Regions from separate parts of the Delftia sp. genome, predicted to be linked through region 2. Evidence: riboswitches for the same ligand, from Rfam matches in the RefSeq annotation. Region 2 holds a riboswitch; each other region holds the start of a gene.
The links. A riboswitch is a leader RNA that binds a small molecule or an ion and turns the genes downstream of it on or off. The one in region 2 is predicted to bind cobalamin.
Positions count from the first base shown of each region.

Region 1: it holds a riboswitch for cobalamin, as region 2 does, so the genes downstream of both, AC5I49_RS04220 (TonB-dependent receptor domain-containing protein) here and AC5I49_RS12495 (TonB-dependent receptor) in region 2, are expected to answer to the same signal.
Region 3: it holds a riboswitch for cobalamin, as region 2 does, so the genes downstream of both, AC5I49_RS04490 (TonB-dependent receptor) here and AC5I49_RS12495 (TonB-dependent receptor) in region 2, are expected to answer to the same signal.

Region 1 covers NZ_JCABYI010000004.1:522,658-526,049, forward strand. The annotation lists gene AC5I49_RS04220 (TonB-dependent receptor domain-containing protein) at 1-1,480, opposite strand, end outside; cobalamin riboswitch at 1,551-1,776, opposite strand; gene AC5I49_RS04225 (hypothetical protein) at 1,873-2,262, shown strand; gene AC5I49_RS04230 (helix-turn-helix transcriptional regulator) at 2,288-2,479, shown strand; gene AC5I49_RS04235 (sulfite exporter TauE/SafE family protein) at 2,489-3,295, opposite strand.
Region 2 covers NZ_JCABYI010000021.1:19,493-22,884, reverse strand. The annotation lists gene AC5I49_RS12495 (TonB-dependent receptor) at 1-1,251, opposite strand, end outside; cobalamin riboswitch at 1,381-1,664, opposite strand; gene AC5I49_RS12490 (CHAD domain-containing protein) at 1,719-2,600, opposite strand; gene AC5I49_RS12485 (YbaK/prolyl-tRNA synthetase associated domain-containing protein) at 2,658-3,149, opposite strand; gene AC5I49_RS12480 (helix-turn-helix transcriptional regulator) at 3,231-3,392, shown strand, end outside.
Region 3 covers NZ_JCABYI010000004.1:583,907-587,298, reverse strand. The annotation lists gene alkB (DNA oxidative demethylase AlkB) at 28-678, shown strand; gene AC5I49_RS04495 (2OG-Fe(II) oxygenase) at 693-1,367, shown strand; cobalamin riboswitch at 1,380-1,698, shown strand; gene AC5I49_RS04490 (TonB-dependent receptor) at 1,820-3,392, shown strand, end outside.

The sequences.
Region 1 (3,392 bases), on a different contig from region 2:
TCCAGTCGTAGGTGATCAGGTTCTTGAACTTGTTGCGGTAGACCACGGCCGAGAGGCGGTTGGCACCGGCCGCATAGTGCAGGCCCGTTTCCACGTTGGTGCTGCTTTCGGGCTTGAGGTCGGCCGCCGCCTGGCCCGTGAAGCGTTCGTACAGCGTGGGCGTGCGGAAGGCCGTGCCGGCCGATGCCACCCAGCGCCAGCGCTCGTCGATCTGCAGGCCGTAGCCCAGGCCGCCCGTGGTCTTGTTCTGCTGGTCGTGTACCTGGTCGTGGCGCACGTTGGCGTCGAACTGGTGGCGGCCCTCGGTCAGGCGCCAGCCGGCCGACAGGGAGTTCTGCACGCGCCGGCTGTCGGTGTTCTGCGTCCAGGCGTATTGGGTGTCCAGCTTGTCCTCGCGGCGCTCCAGGTCGATGTTGAAACGGTGCTGGCCCAGCGTGAACAGGTTCTGCAGCAGGTAGTTGGTGGAGCTGCCGTCGGCGCGTTCGGGCGACTGGGTGTGGCGGTCGCTTTGGCTGTCGGTATGGGAGATCTGGACCACGCTTTTGTACATGGCGTTCCAGCCGGCCTGCCAGCGCAGGCTGCCGGTGGTGTTCTTGACCACGTCGTAGTCGTCGAACGGCGGCGGGCTCTGGTCGTAGTGGGTGCGCAGGCGGCTGTGCAGCAGGCTGGCGTCGATCTGGTGGATGCCCGTTTTGTAGCCCGCGTTCAGGCCCAGCGAGGTGTTGCTGTAGCCATCCTTGTCCGGGTTGGGCGAGAAGGTGTTGCCGGGGTAGACGTCAAAGCCGTCGCTGCGCTCGTCGGCCAGGTTCAGGCCATAGGTGAAGCCGTTGGCTCCGCCCTGAAATCCCGTGGCCAGCTTGCTGGTGCCCTGGTTGCCTATGCCGGCCTCGGCATAGGCGCGGGTCTGGCCGTCCGCCCGCTTGGTGAAGATCTGGATCACGCCGCCCATGGCGTCTGAGCCATAGATGGCTGCGGCCGGGCCGCGCAGCACTTCGATGCGCTCGATCTGCGCCAGCGGCAGGGTGGACCAGACCGCGCCACCCTGCAGCTCCTGCGAGCTGTAGCGCACGCCGTCGATGAACACGGCAGTGTGCTGGTTGCTGGTGCCGCGCAGGTGGACCGAGGTGACCTGGCCCGGCCCGCCATTGCGGTTGATCTGCACGCCCGGCACCTGCACCAGCAGGTCGGCCACGCCGGTGGCGCCGCTGCGGGCAATGGTCTCGGCGTCGATCACGGTCATGTCGGCCGTGACGGTGCGCAGGGACTGCTCGCTGCGCGAGGCGGTGACGACCACGGTATCGAGCTGGGAGGCCTGTGCGCGCTGCGCCTGTTGTGCCTGTTGTGCCTGTTGTACCTGTGCTTGGGCCTGGCAGGCCAGCAGCGAGGCCGCAGCCAGGGCAGACAACGTGCGCAGTACGGGGAACGCCGAGGGCGAGCGAAGGGCGGCGCCAGGGGCGCGCGCGAGGGCGAGGGTGTGCATGGATGCGAGCCAGTTGCGCGCCAGCGACCCCGCCGGCACGGAAACCACAAAGACCGGCTGCGCTGCATGCGCGGCCGGCCGCCTGTTGGCCGGTATCCAGACTGGTGACGCACTCGCCAAGGCCTTCCCGGGCTGTACGCCCAGTGGCACGGGTTTGGCGGGGGCCGGTGCCATGCACGCGGCGTTTCACTCACTGTTGCGGGGGCAGTACATGCGGGCGGCTTTATCTGGCCGCCCCATGTTTCCCGTTTAACCGCAGCCCCTGGGGCTGCTGGCACCAACGGCGGCGATTGTACGGCGGGGCGTTCAGTGCCGATGTAAAGCTTGCTTGACATGCCCGCGGGTGGCATCGCACAATGTCAAGCATCCTTTACACATTGCGAGAAACTTCCATGAATCAAACAACGGTCACCAACCGCCGCTACCAGAAGGAGCTGGGATTTGCGCTGCTGCTCTACATGGCGCTGTTGGTGGGGGCGCTTTTGCTCAGCGCCGACATGCAGGCCGGGGCCCCGCGCACGGCCGTGCTGCTCAGCCCCATGCTGGCGTTTGCGCTGGCCGTGCGGGCCATCGTGCGCCTGGTGCGGGATACCGACGAGTTCCTGCGCAAGTCCATGCTGGAGCAGCTGGCGATTGCGGCGGCGGGCACGGCCGGCATCACCTTCACCTACGGATTCCTGGAAATGGCAGGTTTTCCCAAGCTCAGCATGTTCATGGTGTGGCCCTTGATGGGTGCGCTCTGGGTGGCGGCTTCGGTGGCCCACTGGCTGCGCAGCCGATGAGCCGCGCTGCAGAGGCGGCCCGGCGATGAAAAACACCATCCGTGAACTGCGCGCCGAGCGCGGCTGGAGCCAGGCTGCGCTGGCTGACCTGCTGGGCGTGTCGCGCCAGACCGTCAATGCCATAGAGACGGGCCGCTACGACCCCAGCCTGCCGCTGGCCTTTGCCATCGCCCGGGTGTTCGAGACCCGGATCGAGGCGATCTTCCAGGAGGGTTGAGCGCAGCGCTCAGGCCACGATCATGACCAGCAGCACCAGGCCCAACAGGGCCAGGTAGGCCTTGGCATGCAGGGCATCGGGAATGCGGCCGATCAGCGGGGCCGCCAGCCTGATGCCTGTCCACGATCCGGCCGTCAGCAGCGCAAAGGCCTGCAGGTCCACATAGCCCACATGCCAGGGGCCCAGCCCCGCGCTATGGGATGCCAGCATGTAGGCAGCGGTGCCCGCCACGGCCATGGGCAGGGACAGCGGGCTGGCCATGGCCGTGGCGGCCGCCATGCTGGCGCCGCGTCGGCGCATCAGCGGCACGGTCATCACGCTGCCGCCCACACCCAGGAAGGCTGCAATCGCGCCAATCGCCAAGCCTGCGATGGCGGCGGGCCTGCGGCCCATGGGCTGCAATTGGGCGGCGGTGCCGTGCACGAAGCCCGGGCGCAGCAGCGCGTCGGCGATGGTCAGGGCCAGGTAGGCGATGAAGGCCCAGCGCACCCATTCCCCGCTGATCCAGGTGGCGGCCGCCGCGCCCGCCACGGCACCGGCCGCGATGAAGCCAGCCAGTGGCCGCACCTGATCCCAGGGCAGGGCGCCCGCGCGGTGCTGGCGCAGCGTGGCCATGGAGGCGCCAAAAATCATCACGCAGGTGGAGGTGGCCACGGCAATGTGCATGGCAGCCTGGCCAACGGCGGAGTCCGCGCCGTGGATGGAGGTCAGCAGCGCATAAAGCAGCGGAACGGCCACGAAGCCGCCGCCAAAGCCGAAGAGCACGGTGGTCACGCCGGCAAGCACACCGAAAGCCAGCAGCAGGAGAGGGAACACAGACAGTCCTTTGGAAAAAACGAGCAAGGACTGAACCTTAGGATGCCGCGGTTTGGCCTGCATTCGCGGATGGGTCAATAATCCTCGAATTCCTGCC
Region 2 (3,392 bases):
CAGGGTCTGCGCGTCCTCGAAGTACAGCGCGTGCACCTGCTCGGTCTGGTTGTTGTCGTAGGGCGCAACCTGGCCCGCCGGGCCGCCCGGCATGGCCACGCGCAGGCGGTCGGAGCGCAGCTTGCTGCGCTCCCAGTCAAAGCCCATCAGCAGGTCATTGGTCTGGCTGACACGCAGGCGCGGCTGAAAGCGCAGGCCCGTGGCGTCCAGCTGGCGGTGGTTGTAGTCGCGCGCCGTGCCGGGCACGGCGCTGTTGCCCGAGCGGATCACGGGCGATGCCCAGTTGAACTCATCGGTATCGACCAGGCTGTAGAGGTGGGTCGTCCAGCTCAGGCGCTGGCCGGGCAGTGCGCCTTCGTAGGTCAGGTCCAGCGAGCGGTTGCTGCGGTTGTCTCGGCTGTAGATGTTGGCGCCCGATCCGCGAAAGCCCGCGTTGTAGATGCCGTCCGTGCGCAGCTGCAGCTCCACGCGGTGCAGCTCGTGCAGCTGCCAGCCCAGGGCGCCGCTGGCGCCGCGCCGCTTCCAGCCCGTGTTCTCCATGCGCGTGCCGCCGTCGCCCGACTCGTAGTCGCCGCGCCCGCCTGCGCTCACGCCGAAGTACCAGTCGAAGCGGTCATTGGCGCCGGCCGTCTGCGCATCGGTGCGCCACAGGTCCCACGAGCCGGCCTGGACCTGGGCGCGCGTGCCGGGCGCCGTCGCTCCCGTCTTCATGATGATGTTGACCACCCCGCCCATGGCCTGGCTGCCGTAGATCACCGAGGACGGGCCGCGCACGATCTCGATGCGCTCCACATCCGAGGGGCTGAGCTTGGACAGGTTGGCCGTGCCCGCGCGCCGGCCGTTGACCAGCACCAGCACCTGGCTGCGGAAGTCGCGCCCCTGGCCGTCGGTGGAGGCGCCGCGCAGGTTCATCGAGGTCTGGGCCGCCGTCCATTCGCTGAGAAAGCCCACGGCGTTCTCGGCCAGCAGGTCGGTGACCGAGCGCGCGCTGGAGCGCTCTATGGCCTCGCGGTCGATGGTCTGCGTGGTGCCCGCGATGCGGCTGCGCGCCTCGGGCCGCGCCGTGGCGGTCACGAAGACGGCGTCCAGCGCATTGTCGGCGGATGCGCCGGCTTTGCCGGCCGCCGGTTCCTGTGCGGCGCCGGCCGCCGCGGCGCAGCAGGCCAGCACGGCCGCAGCGGTGGCCGGGCGCAGGAAGGGAGGAAGGGGAAAGGGGCCGGAACAATCGGCGGCCAAAGAAGCGAAGCGCATGCGTTGAATCCAACTGCCCCAGTCACCCGTGGGGCCTATCGTCTGAACCACGCCGCACGGCGCGCACGCCGGAGCCGGCCACGCCAGCGCAGGCTGGGGCCGGACCGGACAGGCGCACTCCCGCGGCGTCCGAAAGCAATGCAGAAGGCCGGTATCCGGGCTTGCGGAACGCTGCGGCGCGCATCGCGGGCGCGCTGCAGCAGGCATCCCCGCCTTCCCATGTCCGTCCAGACACAGTGGCTTGCGGCGCGCAACCGGTGGGTGGCGCGCCAGCGTGGGGAGTTGTATTCCGCTGACCGTTGCGGGGGCAGCGCAGGCATTGCGAGCGGCCACCTCGATGGCATCGCGCACCTGCTTCCCGTTGAACCCCTGGCCGGCAAGCGGCATGGGGCACCTTCAGCAACAGCGCACCGCCACGGCCCAGGGGCTGCGGCGGTGCGCCAGCGGCGGATTATCGCTGATGCGGTCTAGGCCCAGAAGCCCGGCACGCGGGCCAGCGCACGCAGCGCGCGGCGGCTGCTGCGCGCGCTGGTGGCCAGGCGGGCCTGCAGGTAGCCGGCGGCAAACCAGGCGCGCGGATCCGTGCCGGCCTGGTCACGAAAAAGCGCGGCCGCCACGGCCATGTCGTTGTGCAGGCCCAGCGCGTCCTGGGCGGGCACCAGCGCCTCGGCAAAGCGCCGGCCCTTTTTGCCGGGCCACATTCCGGGCGCGAATTCCCGCGCAAAGTCCGCCAGGTAGCGCAGACGCTTGAGCCGCTTGCGCACGCGGTGCTGCTGCGCCAGCGGCAGGCCGTCGAAGTGCCGGCCGTCGCGCAGCACCTGGCGGTGCAGGCGCGCCAGCCGCCGTGCCAGGTACTTGCGCGTGCCTGCGGCGGACAGGCTGACCAGGCCGGGCTGCCGCTTGCCTGCAGGCGCCTGCGCCAGCGCATGGATCTCGGCCAGCGTTTGCAGGAACTGCGGCTCGCGCACCGCAGCGGCCGCGTCCGCGTCGGCCTGCCCGGCATCCGGCACGGTCCATTCGCACAAGGGCGCATCGGCGTCCTGCAGCAGCGGCCACACCACGTCGGCCAGGGTGCCGGCATCGCGCAGCGTGCCCAGGCGCGCAAAGGCCAGGGCCAGCGGGGCATCCCATTCGGCGCGCATGCCGGGCGCCAGCCCTGCGCATTCGCGCAGCAGGGTGCGCAGGCGCCGCAGGGCCACGCGCAGCTGGTGGATGCGTTCGGCCTCGCTGCTGCCGGCGTCCACAGCATCCATATGCGACTGCACCTGGGCCAGTGCGGCAGCCAGCGCCGCACGCAAAAAGCCGGCCGCATCGGGCCGGTCGGGGAACTGCCTGGCAGGGGTGGTCATGGTCAGGAAAGGATGTGCGAGCGTTGCTGCGATTGTGGGCACCGCCCGGCCCCCGGGTCAATCGGCGCCATCCCCGCTCAGGCTGTGCAGCGCGGGCCGGGCAATGCGCACATAGTCGGCCGAGTCCAGCACGATGGAGCGGTCCAACCGGCCCGCATTGAAGGCGATCTCGGCAAAGCGCTCCACCAGTGCCGGGTCCACCACCAGGCGCACCTGCGGGTTGAAGGAGAACGGCGGCACCGATCCCATCACGCAGCCGGTGGCGGCCTGGGCCTCCTCGGGCGAGGCCAGCGTGGCCTTGCGCACGCCCACGGCCTGGGCCAGGCGCTTGAAGTCCAGCTTGCGGTCGCCGGGCAGCACGGCCAGGAACAGCTGGGGATCGCCCGCACCGGCCGCATCGCGGCTCTTGCAGAGCATGGCCTTGGCGCCCTGGCCGGGTGCCGTGCCCCGGATTTCGGCGACGAGGTCGGAGCGGCCCTCGGCAGGGTGCTCGATCACGCGAAAGCGCGCGTCCTGGGATTGCAGCAGGTGAACAAGGGTGTCGAACATGGCAGGGAGCACAAGAAACGGACAAGAAGGCAGGTCGCCTGGGTTTTGACATTTTGTCCAATTCAAAACAAAATGTCCAATATGACACAACGCACTCCCGAGCAGCGCCAACTGCTGGAACAGGTGGCCAAGATCGCCGAAGGCCTGGGCCAGACCCTTGCCCCGTTCTGCGAGGTGGTGGTGCATGACCTGCTCGACCCGTCCCATGCGGTGCTGGCCATCCACAACAATCTCTCGGGCCGC
Region 3 (3,392 bases), on a different contig from region 2:
TATGACGCACTTTGATGGACGGCCGGTATGAGCACGCTGGATCTTTTTGCCGATGAACCTCCCATGGGCATCGAACCCATTGGTCCCCAGTCCGTGGTGCTGCGCGGCCATGCCCTGCCCCATGCGGCGCCACTGCTGGCTGCGGTGGACGGCGTCATGGCCCAGGCGCCGCTGCGCCATCTGGTCACGCCGGGCGGCTTCACCATGTCGGTGGCCATGACCAACTGCGGCACGCTGGGCTGGACCAGCGACAGGCGCGGCTACCGCTACAGCGCCATCGACCCGGTCAGCGGCCAGCCCTGGCCCGCCATGCCGGCCGTGTTTGCGCAGCTGGCGGGCGAAGCGGCCGCCGCTGCGGGCTTCGAGGGCTTCGCGCCCGACGCCTGCCTGATCAACCAGTACCTGCCCGGCAGCCGCCTGTCCCTGCACCAGGACCGCGACGAGCGTGACCTTGTCGCGCCCATCGTCTCGGTGTCACTGGGCATGCCGGCCACATTTCTGTTTGGAGGGCTTGCGCGCGCGGACAGGACGGCCAGGGTGTTGTTGCAGCATGGCGACGTGGTGGTCTGGGGCGGCGTGGATCGGCTGCGCCACCACGGCGTGTTGCCGCTCAAGGACCAGCCTCACCCGCTGCTGGGCGGGCGGCGCATCAATCTCACTTTTCGCAAGGCGGGTTGAATGGAGGGGTCGAAATGGATGGGCTGAACAGCAGTGATCGCTTCGCCGGCCTGGACTGGGGCCGCATTGCCACCCAGCTCGATGCAGAGGGCCATTGCCTGCTGCCACGGCTGCTGAATGCGGATGAAAGCCGCTCCCTGGCCGGCGAGGCGGCCATGCGCAATGGCCTGCCGCCCTCCCTCGACACATGGCGCCCGGTACTGTACCGGCACCTGCTTGCCATTGCCAATCGCTGGCGTGCCCAAATGGACATGCAGCCTGCCCTGCCCGCCTCGTTCGAGGCCTTCGGGAAGCTGGGCCGCCAGCGCGGCCAGATGCATCCGCAGTCGCACCTGCTGCATGTGGCGCAGGCGGGCCATGCGCCGCTGCGCTCATACAGCGAAGGTGCAGCGGTGTTCCCGCTGCAGCTGGTGCTGCTGCTGTCCCGGCCGGGCCAGGACTTCGAGGGCGGCGAGTTCGTGATGACCGAGCAGCGCCCGCGCATGCAATCGCGCCCCATGGTGCTGCCGCTGGGCCTGGGGGATGCGGCCATCATCGCCACGGGGCCGCGCCCGGTGCCCGGTGCGGCAGGCTTTTACCGCGTGCACCTGCGCCATGCCATCAGCCGCGTTCACCGGGGCGGGCGCCTGGGGCTGGAACTGCTGCTGCACGACGCGCCGCAGGCTACCGACGCGGGCCGCTGGCTATAATGCCGCGCCTGCAAAGGCATCCGTGCAACAGGTGTCCACATGCCAGCCATGGGGATGAAACGGGAACAAGGTGACTGCCAGCAAATGCTTTTTGCGCTGCCGGCACAGGCCTTGGCTGCCCCCGCAACGGTAAACAAGTCAAGGCGCTCCATGCCTGTCCCGCCAGACTCCGCAACCCTGCGGAGGGGCGATGACAGGCTGTCACTGGTCCATGGCGTGGTCTGCAACATGCAGCTTTTCGCGGGTGGATTGGGAAGACGGGGCGCTGGGCGCAAGGCATGTCCTTGCGCCGCTTGTGAGCCCGGAGACCGGCCTGCTGCGTTTCGCGCCCGCTGAGCGGGCGCTTTCTTGACTGTCTGCGGGGTGCGGATGGCAATGTCCTGCACCCTATCCTTGCACGCTGGCTGGAGAGGCGGCAGTGCCTTGCTTTCGCATCAGGCGGTCGAAGACCGATGTTCGAAATGCATTCCTCCCTTTCCTGCGTTCCCAGCACCCGTGCTGCCGATTCCCTTTGCCTTCGGCTGAGCCCGCTGGCCCTGGCCTGCGCCTTCCTGTCCGCTCCTGTGCAGGCACAGACTGTCCTGCCCGAAGTGCAGGTCACCGGCCAGGCCGAACGCATCGGCCAGCAACTGGCCCAGCCTGCGCGCTCGGCCAGCCATACCGGCGTCTCCAACCAGGAAGTGCCTGCCAGCGTGGATGGTGTTTCTGCCGAGCAGATGCAGGAGCGCGGCGACTACGCCCTGGTGGACGCCGTCACGCGCACCGTGGGCCTGACCTCCAGCAGCACGCCGGGCAACGGCGGCCTGTCCTTCAGCAGCCGTGGTTTTGCGGGCGTGAACTCCGTGGGCGTGGCCGAAGACGGCATGGTGCTGGGCGTGGCCGCCGGCACCACGGCCTATCCCGGGGACAGCTGGGGCTACGAGCGCATCGACGTGCTGCGCGGCCCGGCCTCGCTGATGTATGGCAGCGGCACCATGGGCGCCACCGTCAACGCCATCCGCAAGCAGCCCAGCCGCACCAGCTCGGCCGAGGTGCTGGTGGGCGCGGGCACGGACGACACGCTGCGCCTGGGCCTGGGCGTGACCGGCGCCCTGGGCGCCTATGCCAGCTACCGCATCGACAGCTACACCGCGCGCAGCGCGGGCGAGCGCGACCTGGACCAGTCGCGCAACGGCAAGTTCATGAGCACGCTGCGCTTGGAGCCCACGAGCGACCTGCAGATCGACCTGATTGCCGACCGCAGCGTGCAAAAGCCCAGCCGCTACTGGGGCACGCCGGGCCTGGACGGCAAGGTGGTGGAGTCCCTGCGCGACCGCAACTACAACGCCGAAGACAGCGTGCTGCGCTATGCCGACGAGCGCCTGCGCGCCAAGGTGCAATGGAAGGCCAATGACTGGCTGACGGTGCGCAACGAGCTGTACCACGTGCAGTCGGACCGCCACTGGCGCAACATCGAGGCCTACGCGCTCAACCCCGCCACCTGGACCGTGGGCCGCTCCGACTACCTCGAAATCCTGCACGACCTGGAGCAGACCGGCAATCGCCTGGGCCTGAACGTGGACCGGGGATCGCACAAGATCGCCATGGGATGGGAGGCCGCACGCATCAACCTGCGGCTGTCCAACAACTCGCCCTACGGCGGCTCGTCCACGGTCTCGGCCTGGGACCCCGTGCATGGCAGCTGGGCCAGCCCCGATGTCACCAAGGCCAAGACCGAAACCGGCGTGACCCAGCATGCGCTGTACCTGGAGGATGCCTGGCGCATCAGCAACCGCTGGCTGGCCATGGCCGGACTGCGCCGCGATGTCTACGACTTTGCCAGCCACTCGCTGGTGGGCGGCACGGATTTCAACAAGACGCTGGCCGCCACCTCCTGGCGCCTGGGCCTGACCTATGAGCTGGCCCGCGACACCCATGTCTATGGGCAGATCAGCTCGGGCCATGATCCCGTCAACAGCCTGGTGTCGCTGAACCTGGCCAACACGGCTTACAAGCTGAGCAAGGGCCACCAGGCCGAGATCGGCA